DNA from 3 places in the Bradyrhizobium sp. USDA 241 genome. Region 2 is predicted to be linked to each of the others. Evidence: predicted binding sites of a transcription regulator. Region 2 holds the regulator's gene; each other region holds the start of a gene.

Region 1 (4,141 bases), 220 kb from region 2:
CTTGATCAACCATGTGAGCCCGCCTTTTCCCTGTAGGGCGCAGCGCTGAGACTGCCGTGATGGCCGGCGGCCTGGCGGCCCTCGCAATAATCGGTGTCCGAGCAGACGAACATCCGCCCGCCCTTGTCGTCGGTGACGATCTCATCGAGATAGGAGTCTTCCGCGCCACAGAGCGCGCAGGGCGCATTGAAGCGGTAAGGCTCGAACGGGTGATCCTCGAAATCGAGTGAAACCACCTGCGTATAGGGCGGGATCGCGTAGATGCGCTTCTCGCGGCCGGCGCCGAACAATTGCAGCGCGGGACAATTGTCCATCTTGGGATTGTCGAACTTCGGCGTCGGGGACGGATCCATCACGTATCGCGCGTTCACCTTCACCGGATAGGCGTAGGCGGTCGCGATATGGCCGAAGCGGGCGATGTCCTCGTAGAGCTTCACATGCATCAGGCCGTACTCGGCAAGCGCGTGCATGCGCCGCGTCTCGGTCTCGCGCGGCTCGAGGAAACGCAACGGTTCGGGGATCGGCACCTGATAGACCAGCACCTGGTTTTCATTCAGCGCCGTCTCCGGGATGCGGTGACGGGTCTGGATCACCGTCGCCTCCGCCGTCGCGGTCGTCGTCGCAACGCCCGCGGTCTTGGCGAAAAACTTTCGGATCGAGATCGCGTTGGTGGTGTCGTCGGAGCCCTGGTCGATCACCTTGAGCACGTCCTGGGGACCGAGGATCGCGGCGGTGACCTGCACGCCGCCGGTGCCCCAGCCATAGGGCATCGGCATCTCGCGGCTGGCGAACGGCACCTGGTAGCCGGGAATGGCGATCGCTTTCAGGATCGCGCGGCGGATCATCCGCTTGGTCTGCTCGTCGAGATAGGCGAAATTGTAGGCGGGCGCGTTCATTCCGCGGCTTCCTTCATGGCATCAGGCGCATTGGCATCCGCGAACTCCTGCCGCAGCTTGCGCAACAGGCCGAGCTCGGACTGGAAGTCGACGTAATGCGGCAGCTTCAAGTGCTCGACGAAGCCGGTCGCCTGGACGTTGTCCGAGTGCGACATCACGAACTCCTCGTCTTGCGCAGGGGCGAGCGCCTCTTCACCGAGCTCGCGGGCCCGCAATGCGCGATCGACCAGCGCCATCGACATGGTCTTGCGCTCGCTCTGGCCGAAGGCAAGGCCGTAGCCGCGGGTGAAGCACGGCGCTTCGGTCGCAGACCCCTTGAACTGATTGACCATCTGGCACTCGGTCAGCTCGATCGAACCAAGCGGCACGGCGAAGCCGGCGTCTTCCGCGATGAACTCGACCTCGACCTCGCCGAAGCGGATCTCGCCGGCGAAGGGATGGTTGCGGCCATAGCCGCGTTGGGTGGAATAGCCCATCGCCAGCAGGAAGCCTTCATCGCCGCGCGCCAGATTTTGCAGGCGCAGGTCGCGATCCGCCGGAAAGTTCAGCGGCTCGCGGGTGAGATCGCCGACGCTGGCGCCCTCCTCAGGCTGCGGCGAAGGTTCGATCAGCCCGTCGCGTCCGAGAATGTCGGTCACGCGCGGCGTTGGGGCGGTGGACGCTTCAGCCGTCGCCGGCGCGTCGGGAACGAAGCCTTCGGCGAGCGAGGGGTCGAGCAGGCGATGGGTGTAGTCGAAGGTCGGCCCGAGGATCTGCCCGCCGGGAATGTCCTTGAAGGTCGAGGACACCCGCCGTTGCACCCGCATGGCGCCGGTGTCGACCGGCTCGCTGGCGCCGAAGCGCGGCAGCGTGGCGCGGAAGGCGCGAACCAGGAAGATCGCTTCGATCAGATCGCCGCGCGCCTGCTTGATCGCAAGCGCCGCGAGCTCGCGATCGTAGAGCGAGCCCTCGCTCATGACGCGGTCGACGGCGAGGCCGAGCTGCTCCGATATCTGGTCGAGCGTGACCTCCGGAACGCCCTGGTCACCGCGCCGCTTATGCGCGAGCAGGCGATGGGCGTTCTCGATGGCGCGTTCGCCGCCCTTGACTGCGACATACATGCTTCAGCTTCCTTTGCTCACGACGCGCGTGGTGCGCGGGATCGCAACCACGGCGTCATCGGCGACCAGCACCACGTCGATGCCGCGCGGAAACAGCGCCTCGTTGACCCGCAGGCGCTCGAACAGGTCGAAAGGCTTGATTGACGCCTGCAGCGTCGCGACACCATCGATGCCGGGGCCGCGCAGCTCGAAGCCGCGCCCGGAGGCCAGGCTATCGACCTGAATGATCACCGTGGTCGAACGATCCGGGTATTCGCTCGTCCCGAGCGCAAACCGGTCGAGCGGCGGAAGCGCCGTACCGTCGCTGATCAGCGCGAAGCTCGCGATCGAGCAATCCTGCACCACTGGCGCGCCGGTATGAAATTTCAACCACTTCACCAGGTCGGAGCTCTCCGCCATCCGCGCATCGAGCCAGAGCGGCGTGTCGTGGTCGAACAGCGTGAGCGCGATCGCGGCGGTGCCGCGCATCATCGGCCCCGGCGCTCCGGCCATCGGCACGATGCGCTGAACCGCGCCCGGCCGCGCCATGGCGTCCATGACGGAGCGAAAGGTCGATTGCGCCGACAGCACCTTGTCGGCAAAACCCGGCGGCAGTTCCGCAATCGTGGTCATGATCTCAGCCCTCACCGCGCACCATGGTGTAGAAATCAACCTTCGTCGCGGCGGTCTCGGCCGCCGCCTGCTTGCGCCGAATCATAAGCTGCTCTCGCAAGGGCGCGATGACACCCCGCTCCACCGCGCCGCCGTATTCACGGGACTGGACCAGCGCATCGCACAACGCGATCAGCCGCGCCTTGTCACCGTCACGGCCGAGCGTGTAGCCGAACCCGACCTCGCCGCTCGTAAGCCGCACCGCGGCACGCGACACCGTGGCTTCACCGAGATTGAACGGCGCGCCGTCGCCGCCGACCCGGCCGCGCAGCATGACGAGCCCGTTTTCGGGCACGCGCAGATCCTGATGGGCCGGGAGGGCCAGGTTGCGGAGGCGAGCGGCGATCTCGCCCGCCTCCGCTTGCGCCAGCACCGCCATCGCGGCCTTGCGCTGGGCCTGCTGATTGTTGTGTTGCGTCACCTGGTCCACCGAACTTGCCGCATTGAAGTTGTCTATGATAATAGACAACTTCATACGGACGCGCCATGACTGTTTCGTGACAATGATGTGATTTTTGGAGTAGGCTTCCCGCGACATGAGCATGCAGGACACAGCCTCCTCGGGCGTCGCGCTATGGCGCCTCGTTGCCGACGGCATCGAGCGCGGCATCGCCGATGGCCGCTTTGCGGCCGGCGACAAGCTGCCTGGCGAGATGGAGATCGCCGAAACCTATCGCGTCAACCGCCACACCGTGCGGCGCGCGCTGGCAGCCCTCGCCGAGCGCGGCCTGGTGCGGGCCGAGCGCGGCAGCGGAACCTATGTCGAGGCGCAGAAGCTCGCCTATCCGCTGCGCTCGCGCACGCGCTTTTCCGAGATCGTCGGTGCGGGCGGCCGCGAACCGCATGGGCGGCTGATCGAGGCGACCGACGATGTCGCGACGCGCGAGCTCGCGCGGGAGCTGGGACTGAAGACCGGCGCGCCCTTGATGCGGATCGAGGCGATTCGTCTCGCCGACCGCACGCCGATCTGCGTCTCCACCACCTGGCTGTCGGCGGAGCGGTTTCCGGACGCCGGCGCCGTGTTCGCCGCGACGCGCTCCATGACCAAGCTGCTCGAACATTATGGTGTGCGCGACTACCGCCGCGGCGCGACCCGGATCACCGCCGGCATCGTGGACGCGACCGACGCCTCACGGCTTGATCTGGCGCTGGGGCGGCCGATCCTGGTGGTCGACGCGACCGACCACGATCTCGAGGGCAGGCCGCTGGTGACAAAACACTCGCGCTTCGCTGCGGAGCGGGTGGAGTTTCTGGTGGAGTCGTAGAGGGCTCTCGCTCCGCGAATCCGGATTCTCGTAGGGTGGGCAAAGGCGTACTTGCGCCGTGCCCATCATCTCGCCGCAAATTCGAGGATCGGTGGGCACGCTTCCGCCTTCGCTCTTCGAGCTACGGCGGACAAGCCGCTTTGCCCACCCAACGGCACCTGCGTTCAGGCCACCGCCCGTCGCCCGATGATCGCAAAGCGCAGCTTGCCCGAGATGAAATCGATCGCGG
Region 2 (4,141 bases):
GATCTTTTGAGCCGGGACAGTTTCGGCGAAGGCCCGGATGATGGCCCGCAAGAGTTCTGCGAGCCATCGCAGGAGCAGGCCGAAGTTGTAGCCGGCCGCGGCGAGGACGGCGTTGATACGGTCGCCGACGCGGCCTTTGAGATAGTTGCGGTCCATGCGGTGCTCGGCCTTGACGTGACCGATGACGGGTTCGACAGCCGCGCGACGCTTCATCTCGCGCCGGATGGAAGCCGTGACGCGGCGAACCTGACCCGAGATCCAGACCCTGAACCGGTGCGGGTAGTTGTGGCCGCGGTACCCTTTGTCGACATGGATACGGCGAGCCTCCACCCCGGTGAGCTTCTCCATGTCGGCGACCACGGGGCCGAGCGTGTGGCCGTCGAAGGGATTGCCGTGCAGCGCCTTGGCATGGAGCACGAACTGTCCGCCCTTCGGGGACGTCACGGGGGTGGCGATACTGACCTTGCAGCCGAACTCGTAAGGCGCGCGGGCTTTGCCCTTGCCGATGCACTCGACCTCCGGCGCATGCAACGCATAGATCTTCGGGCCGCGCTGATGCTGATCCTGGCTGCGCACCCGCTGCGCCAGATCGAGCAGCGGGCCGAAGCGCGCTTCCAGCGCCGCATCGCCATCAATCTTGCGGCGGACGTCGCGGATGATCCGGCCAAGCCGCGTCCGCAGGAACTTGAGTTGGCGCCGGGCGCGCTTGAACTGATGAGCGTGGGTATAGCGGCCGACCATGATGGCGGCGCGTTTGGCCAGGCGCAGATAGCTCTGGCGCAGCGGCACACGGTTGCGCTTGGCGAACCCGACGAGCTTGGTGATGGCCCGATGCGTCAGCCGCGCGTCGGTCGGATGCGCAACGGCCTTGGGCTGCACCGTGGTATCGACCACCACTCGCTCCAGGTCCTTGGGACCGATGGCGCCAGTCTTGTGTGCCACCGACAGACTTTCCTGGATCAGCGCGACGAGAGCCTCCTCGCCGAGCCGCTGGCGCCAGCGCGTCATCGACGATCGATCGAACGGCAGCCGGTGGCAGAAGCTCAACTCGCCGCAGAAGTATTGGTAATAAGGGTTCTCGATCCAGCGAGCGCACAGCACCTCATCCGAGAGATTGTGCATGTGCTTCAGGATGAACAGGCCGGCGACAAGCCGCGTCGGCAGTCCAGGCTGCCCCGGACCGGTTTGGCACACCGAACCAAAGCGGTCATCCAGAAAGTTCCAGTCGATCAGCGCCGCCAACCGCACCAGCGGGTGGCCCATGTCGATGATTTGATCGAGCGCCGGAAGCAACAGGTCCTTTTGGCGATCATCCCGCGGTTTGCTCATCGCCGTCCCCAATGCCGATGACCCGCCGTCAGGGAATCACGAATCGCTCGAAAGCAAAATCCCAAAACGCAAGAAACCGCGGCCCAACACCCGGCTTTCTTGCAAAATCGAATACTTTATCGAGACAACTTCTGCCTATGTCTCAGGCCGATCTGCATTCTTCACGGACGACTAATTAGACATCCACAAAACTCAGGTCTGTTCCGCCTTCGCAAACCGATCGTCCAGCGCATAGCCGGCGCCACGGACGGTGCGGATCGGATCCTGCTCGCGGCCGAGATTGAGCAGCTTGCGCAGGCGGCCGATGTGGACGTCGACAGTGCGCTCGTCGATGTAGATGTCACGGCCCCAGACGCTGTCGAGCAGCTGCTCGCGCGAGAACACGCGGCCGGGATGCTCCAGGAAGAACTCCAGCAGACGATATTCGGTCGGGCCGAGATCAATCGGCCGGCCCGAACGCGCCACGCGGCGCTTGTCGCGGTCGAGCTCGATGTCGCCATAGGCGAGCACGGTGGCGAGCCGCTCGGGGCTGGCGCGCCTGAGCAGGCCCTTCACGCGCGCCAGCAGCTCCGGCACCGAGAACGGCTTGACGATGTAGTCGTCGGCACCGCTCGCAAGTCCCCGCACCCGCTCGCTTTCCTCGCCGCGCGCGGTCAGCATGATGATCGGCAGCTGCTTGGTTTCGGGACGGGTGCGCAGCCGCCGGCACAGCTCGATGCCCGACAGGCCCGGCAGCATCCAGTCGAGCACGATCAGATCGGGAATGTGCTCCTTGAGGCGGGTGTCGGCATCATCGCCGCGCATCACCGTCTCAACGTCATAGCCGTCGCCTTCGAGGTTGTAGCGAAGAAGCTCGGTGAGAGCTTCCTCGTCCTCAACCACCATAATGCGTGCGCCCATGTTGTCGTCGCTCCTTGGGTATTCGGCACCGCTTAGGTATTCGGCACCGTCGTGGCGAAGGTCGTCATGTCGCCCTTCGGCCGCTTGTCGGTGATCGCCTGGCCCTCGATCATGTAGAACACGGTCTCGGCGATGTTGGTGGCGTGGTCACCGATCCGCTCGATGTTCTTGGCACAGAACATCAAATGGATGCAGAAAGAGATGTTGCGCTGATCCTCCATCATGTAGGTGAGGAGTTCGCGGAACAGCGAGGTGCAGATGGCGTCGACTTCCTCGTCGCCCTTCCACACCGCCATCGCTGCCGGCAGATCGTGCGCGGCATAGGCGTCCAGCACCGACTTGACCTGCTGCTGAACGAGGTCGGTCATGTGCTCCAGGCCGCGGAACAGTTTCAGCGGATGAAAATCCGTCTCCAGCGCTGCGACGCGCTTGCCCATGTTCTTGGCGAGATCGCCGATGCGCTCGAGATCGGTCGCGACGCGCATGGCCCCGACGATCTCGCGCAGATCAACGGCCATCGGCTGGCGGCGGGCGATGGTGAGCACGGCGCGCTCCTCGATGCGCTTCTGCAGCGTGTCGAGTTCGGCGTCGGTGGCGACGACGCGCTGACCGAGCGTGACGTCGCGGCGGATCAGCGCGTCGACGGAATCGACGATCATGCGCTCGGCGATGCCGCCCATCTCGGCGACCAGGCGGGTGAGTTCCTGGAGGTCGGTATCGAAAGCCTTTGCGGTATGTTCAGAACCCATGTTCCGTCTCCTCAGCCGAACCGGCCGGTGATGTAATCCTGCGTGCGCCGGTCGCTCGGCGACGTGAAGATCTTGCTGGTGTCGTCGAACTCGATCAACTCGCCGAGATACATGAAGGCGGTCTTGTCGGAGACGCGCGCCGCCTGCTGCATGTTGTGCGTGACGATCGCGATCGTGTAGTTCTCGGACAATTCCTGGATCAGTTCCTCGACCTTGGCGGTCGAGATCGGGTCGAGCGCCGAGCACGGCTCGTCAAACAGGATCACCTCGGGCCGGACCGCGACGGTGCGGGCAATGCAGAGGCGCTGCTGCTGGCCGCCGGAGAGCGACAGGCCGGAGGCGTTGAGCTTGTCCTTGACCTCGTTCCACAGCGCGCCGCCGCGCAGCGCCTTCTCCACGCGATCGTCCATCTCGGACTTCGAGATCTTCTCGTAGAGGCGGATGCCGAAAGCGATGTTCTCGTAGATCGTCATCGGGAACGGGGTCGGCTTCTGGAACACCATGCCGACCCGGGCGCGCAGCAGATTGAGGTCGAGCTTGGGGTCGAGCATGTTGGTGTGGTCGAGCAACAGCTGGCCGGTGGCGCGCTGGCCCGGATAGAGGTCGTACATCCGGTTGAAGATGCGCAGCAGGGTCGACTTGCCGCAGCCGGACGGGCCGATGAAGGCCGTGACGCGATTGGTGCCCAGCGCCAGATTGATGTTCTTCAGCGCATGGTGCTCACCGTAGTAGAAGTTGAGGTTGCGCGCGGTGACCTTGGCAGGCGCCTCGGGCAGCGGCTGCGAGCCGGGATGAACGGTCGGCGCGCTTACGGAAACAGACATTTCACTCATTTTGCGGTCCTCTCGGCACCAAGGATGCGGGCGCCAATGTTCAGGGCAAGCACGGTCAGGGTGATCAGCAGCGCCCCGCTCCAGGCGAGTTGCTTCCAGTAGGCGTAGGGACTCTGCACGAAGTTGTTGATGGTCACCGGCAGGTTGGCCATCGTCTTGTCCAGGCTCAGACTGAAGAACTGGTTGGACAGCGCGGTGAACAGCAGCGGTGCGGTCTCGCCGGCGACGCGGGCGGTGGCGAGCAGCACGCCGGTGATGAGGCCGGAACGCGCCGCACGGTAGGCGATGCGCTTGATCACCAGCGAGCGCGGCAGGCCGAGTGCGCTGGCG
Region 3 (4,141 bases), on a different contig from region 2:
GCGCCGCACCGGTCTTGGCGCCGCCGCCTTCGAGCAGGCGCACGCCGCCATTGACGACGTCATAGGTGCCGAGGAAGTCGCGGCCGCGACCGACCGGCCAGGTCATCGGCGTGGTATCGAGCGCCAGCGTCTTCTCGATCTCGTCGAGCAGCTCGAAAACGTCGCGGCTCTCGCGGTCCATCTTGTTGATGAAGGTAATGATCGGGATGTCGCGCAGGCGACACACCTCGAACAGCTTCCGGGTGCGCGCCTCGATGCCCTTGGCGGCGTCGATCACCATCACGGCGGAATCGACCGCGGTGAGCGTGCGATAGGTGTCTTCCGAAAAATCCTCGTGGCCCGGCGTGTCCAGGAGGTTGAACACGAGGCCTTCGAACTCGAAGGTCATCACCGAGGTCACGACCGAGATGCCGCGTTCGCGCTCGATCTTCATCCAGTCGGAACGCGTATTGCGCCGCTCGCCCTTGGCCTTGACCTGGCCAGCGAGATTGATGGCGCCGCCGAACAGCAGCAGCTTCTCGGTCAGCGTGGTCTTGCCGGCGTCAGGGTGGGAGATGATCGCAAAGGTCCGCCGCCGCGCCACTTCAGCGGCAAGCGGGGAACGGGCCGGCGATTCGGCTGTGGTGATGGCGATGTCGGACATGGCGGGAGCGTGTGGCAGGGAAAACGGGCCTGATCAAGCCTCATTTGGTGATTGCGGAGCCATTCGGCCAGCCCTATATCGGCTTTCGGGAAGGACGGCCTTCCGTTTCTCAGCACCTCAGCCGCGGGGACGACCCTGCCTGAAATGGAGGGTCGTCATGGCCTGGAGCATCCTGTTCGTCGCCGGTCTTCTCGAGATCGTCTGGGCGATCGGGCTGAAATACACTGAGGGATTTACCAGGCTTGTGCCATCGGTGATCACCCTGGTTGCCATGGCCGGCAGCGTCATCCTGCTGGGACTTGCGCTCAAATCGCTCCCGGTCGGAACCGCCTACGCGGTCTGGACCGGCATCGGCGCGGTCGGCACTGCAACGCTCGGCATCGTCCTGTTCAGCGAGCCGGCAACGGCCATGCGCCTTGCCAGCATCGCCCTGATCGTCGCCGGGATCATCGGACTGAAGCTCGTCACCTGACGAAGATCTGGACCAGCCACCACGTCAGCGCCGCGACGATGGCCGAGGCCGGGATCGTGATCACCCAGGCATAGACGATCGAGCTCGCGACGTTCCAGCGGACCGCCGAGACGCGGCGGGCGGCGCCGACGCCGACGATGGCACCGGTGATGGTGTGGGTGGTCGAGACGGGAACTCCGAGATAGGTCGCCATGAACAGGGTCGCGGCGCCCCCCGTTTCGGCGCAAAAGCCCTGCATAGGCGTCAGTTTCGTGATGCGCAGGCCCATGGTGCGGACGATGCGCCAGCCGCCCATCAGCGTGCCAAGCGCCATCGCCGCCTGGCAGGACAGCACCACCCAGAACGGCACCGAGAACTCGGCGCCGAGATGACCCTGCGAATACAGCAGCACCGCGATGATGCCCATGGTCTTCTGCGCGTCGTTGCCGCCATGGCCGAGCGAATAGAGCGAGGCGGAGGCGAATTGCAGGATGCGGAAGGCGCGATCGACCGCGAACGGCGTCGAGCGCACCGAGGCCCAGGAGACGATCGCCACCAGCATCATGGCGAGCAGGAAGCCGACCAGCGGCGACAGCACGATCGCCAGCACCGTCTTGGACAGGCCGCTCCATACCGCGGCCGAGATCCCCGCCTTGGCCATGCCGCCGCCGACGAGCCCGCCGATCAACGCGTGCGACGACGAGGACGGGATGCCGAGCGCCCAGGTCACGAGGTTCCAGACGATGGCGCCGACGAGCGCTGCGAAGATCACCTGGGCGTCGACGACCGCGGGATCGATGATGCCGGTGCCGATGGTCTGGGCGACGTGCAGTCCGAACACCATGAAGGCGATGAAATTGAAGAAGGCGGCCCAGAACACCGCGAATTGCGGCCGCAGCACGCGGGTCGAGACGATGGTCGCGATCGAATTGGCGGCGTCGTGCAGGCCGTTCAGGAAGTCGAACAGCAGCGCGACGGCGATCAAGCCGACCAGGACGGGAAGACCCAACGCGGCATCCACGGCGGCCCTGCCTTAAAGTTGGCGCATGATCTGAGCGGAAAACCGCTGCACACTTTTCCGGATCATGCGCTAAACCTGCTCGATGACGATGCTGTTGATCTCGTTCGCGACGTCGTCGAAGCGATCGGCCACCTTCTCGAGATGATCGTAGATCTCGACGCCGACGATGAAGTCCATCGCATTGCCGTCGCGATGCTTCAGGAACAGCTCCTTCATGCCGATGTCGTGGAGATCGTCGACCCGGCCCTCCAGCTTGCCGAGCTCTTCGGTGATGGCGGTCAGCATGGCGACGTTCGGGCCGATCGACTGCATCAGCGGCAGCGCACGCCCGACCAGATTGGCGCATTCGATCAGAAGCCCGCCGATCTCACGCATGGGCGGCTCGAAGGTGCGGACCTCGAACAGCATGACGGCCTTGGCCGTCTGCTGCATCTGGTCGATGGCATCGTCAAGCGACGTGATGAGGTTCTTGATGTCGCCGCGGTCGAACGGGGTGATGAAGGTGCGCCGCACGGCCGTCAGCACCTCACGGGTGATGTTGTCGGCGTCGTTCTCGAACTGGTTGACGCGCTGGCAATAGACCGGCGTCTCCTCGCCCCCATTGAGCATGCCCTGGAGCGCGATCGCGCCCTGGATCACGGTCTGGGCATGCCGGTCGAACAGGTCGAAGAACCGTTCTTCCTTGGGCAGGAACGCACGAAACCAACGCATCATGGGGATAGGCTACCGGCTGGAAATGGTCAGGCCCCGAGGGCTGTCATGAAACTGTCATAGACCATTTTCGATCCGCGCGCGTGTCATCTCACGCCCGCGGAGCCGGGTCATCCACCGCTTTCACGCACCAATGAAATTGATGCAATATCAATCGCTTAAAGGGACCTGCGGAAGTAATGCGCGATTTCGCCGATGACGCCGCGGCGGAAGGTGAGCACGCAGACCACGAAGATCGCGCCCTGGATCACCGTCACCCACTGGCCGAAGCCTGCCAGATATTGCTGCATGGCAATAATGACGAAGGCGCCGACCACGGGGCCAAAGATGGTGCCGAGACCGCCGACCAGCGTCATCAGCACGACTTCGCCCGACATCGTCCAGTGCACGTCGGTCAGCGAGGCGTTCTGCGCCACGAACACCTTCAGCGAACCGGCAAAGCCCGCCAGCGTGCCCGACAGGACGAAGGCCAGGAACTTGTACTGGTCGGTGCGGTAGCCGAGCGAGATCGCCCGCGGCTCGTTCTCGCGGATCGCCTTCAGGACCTCGCCGAACGGCGAGTTGATGATCCGGAAGATCAGGAGGAAGCCGGCAAGGAAACCCGCCAGCACGACGTAATAGAGCACCGTCGGCTTGGCGAGATCGAAGACGCCGAACATGTGCCCCTGCGGGATGCCCTGGATGCCGTCCTCGCCGTGGGTGAATGGGGCCTGGAGATAGATGAAGTACAGGAGCTGCGACAGCGCCAGCGTGATCATCGAGAAATAGATGCCCTGGCGGCGGATCGAGATGTAGCCGGTGATGATCGACAGCACGAACGCCGCAGCGATGCCGACGAGGATGCCGAGCTCGGGCGGCAGAGCCCACACCTTCAGCGCATGCGCGCTGCAATAGCCCGCCGTGCCCAGGAACATCGCGTGGCCGAAGGACAGCAGGCCGCCGTAGCCGATCAGCAGATTGAAGGCGCAGGCGAGCAGCGCAAAGCACAGCGCCTGCATCACGAAGAAGGGATAGACGCCGGTGAACGGCACGGCCGCCAGCAGCAGCGCCATCAGCACGAACACGATCATCTCGTCGCGCATCGCGCGAGGGGTCACCGGCAGCGTGTCGTCCGTCAGGGTTGTCATCTCAGGCCGCCCTTCCCGTCAGTCCCGTTGGCTTCACCAAGAGCACCAGCACCATCAGCACGAACACGACGGTGTTGGAGGCCTCGGGGTAGAAATACTTGGTCAGGCCCTCGATCACACCGAGCGCGAAGCCGGTGATGATGGAGCCCATGATCGATCCCATGCCGCCGATCACGACCACCGCGAAC

What was found. Region 2 encodes PhoB, which activates phosphate uptake and scavenging genes when phosphate is short. Its sites were predicted from a motif close to TGTCATNNANCTGTCAT; they were not measured.
Region 1: the regulator PhoB is predicted to act here: its motif matches at 3,134-3,150, upstream of phnF (phosphonate metabolism transcriptional regulator PhnF).
Region 3: the regulator PhoB is predicted to act here: its motif matches at 2,871-2,887, upstream of ABIF91_RS39330 (DUF47 domain-containing protein).

The regions. Positions count from the first base shown of each region.
Region 1 is NZ_JBMGPZ010000004.1:2,074,553-2,078,693, reverse strand. Features, by position in the region: gene phnK (phosphonate C-P lyase system protein PhnK) at 1-13, opposite strand, end outside; gene ABIF91_RS19570 (alpha-D-ribose 1-methylphosphonate 5-phosphate C-P-lyase PhnJ) at 6-896, opposite strand; gene ABIF91_RS19565 (carbon-phosphorus lyase complex subunit PhnI) at 893-1,996, opposite strand; gene phnH (phosphonate C-P lyase system protein PhnH) at 2,000-2,608, opposite strand; gene phnG (phosphonate C-P lyase system protein PhnG) at 2,613-3,077, opposite strand; gene phnF (phosphonate metabolism transcriptional regulator PhnF) at 3,184-3,912, shown strand; gene phnE (phosphonate ABC transporter, permease protein PhnE) at 4,077-4,141, opposite strand, start outside.
Region 2 is NZ_JBMGPZ010000004.1:1,850,392-1,854,532, reverse strand. Features, by position in the region: gene ABIF91_RS18455 (IS5 family transposase) at 1-1,329, opposite strand, end outside; gene phoB (phosphate regulon transcriptional regulator PhoB) at 1,522-2,229, opposite strand; gene phoU (phosphate signaling complex protein PhoU) at 2,262-2,978, opposite strand; gene pstB (phosphate ABC transporter ATP-binding protein PstB) at 2,990-3,811, opposite strand; gene pstA (phosphate ABC transporter permease PstA) at 3,808-4,141, opposite strand, start outside.
Region 3 is NZ_JBMGPZ010000005.1:3,596,925-3,601,065, forward strand. Features, by position in the region: gene ABIF91_RS39315 (peptide chain release factor 3) at 1-643, opposite strand, end outside; gene sugE (quaternary ammonium compound efflux SMR transporter SugE) at 801-1,115, shown strand; gene ABIF91_RS39325 (inorganic phosphate transporter) at 1,108-2,115, opposite strand; gene ABIF91_RS39330 (DUF47 domain-containing protein) at 2,185-2,829, opposite strand; gene ABIF91_RS39335 (branched-chain amino acid ABC transporter permease) at 2,985-3,953, opposite strand; gene ABIF91_RS39340 (branched-chain amino acid ABC transporter permease) at 3,955-4,141, opposite strand, start outside.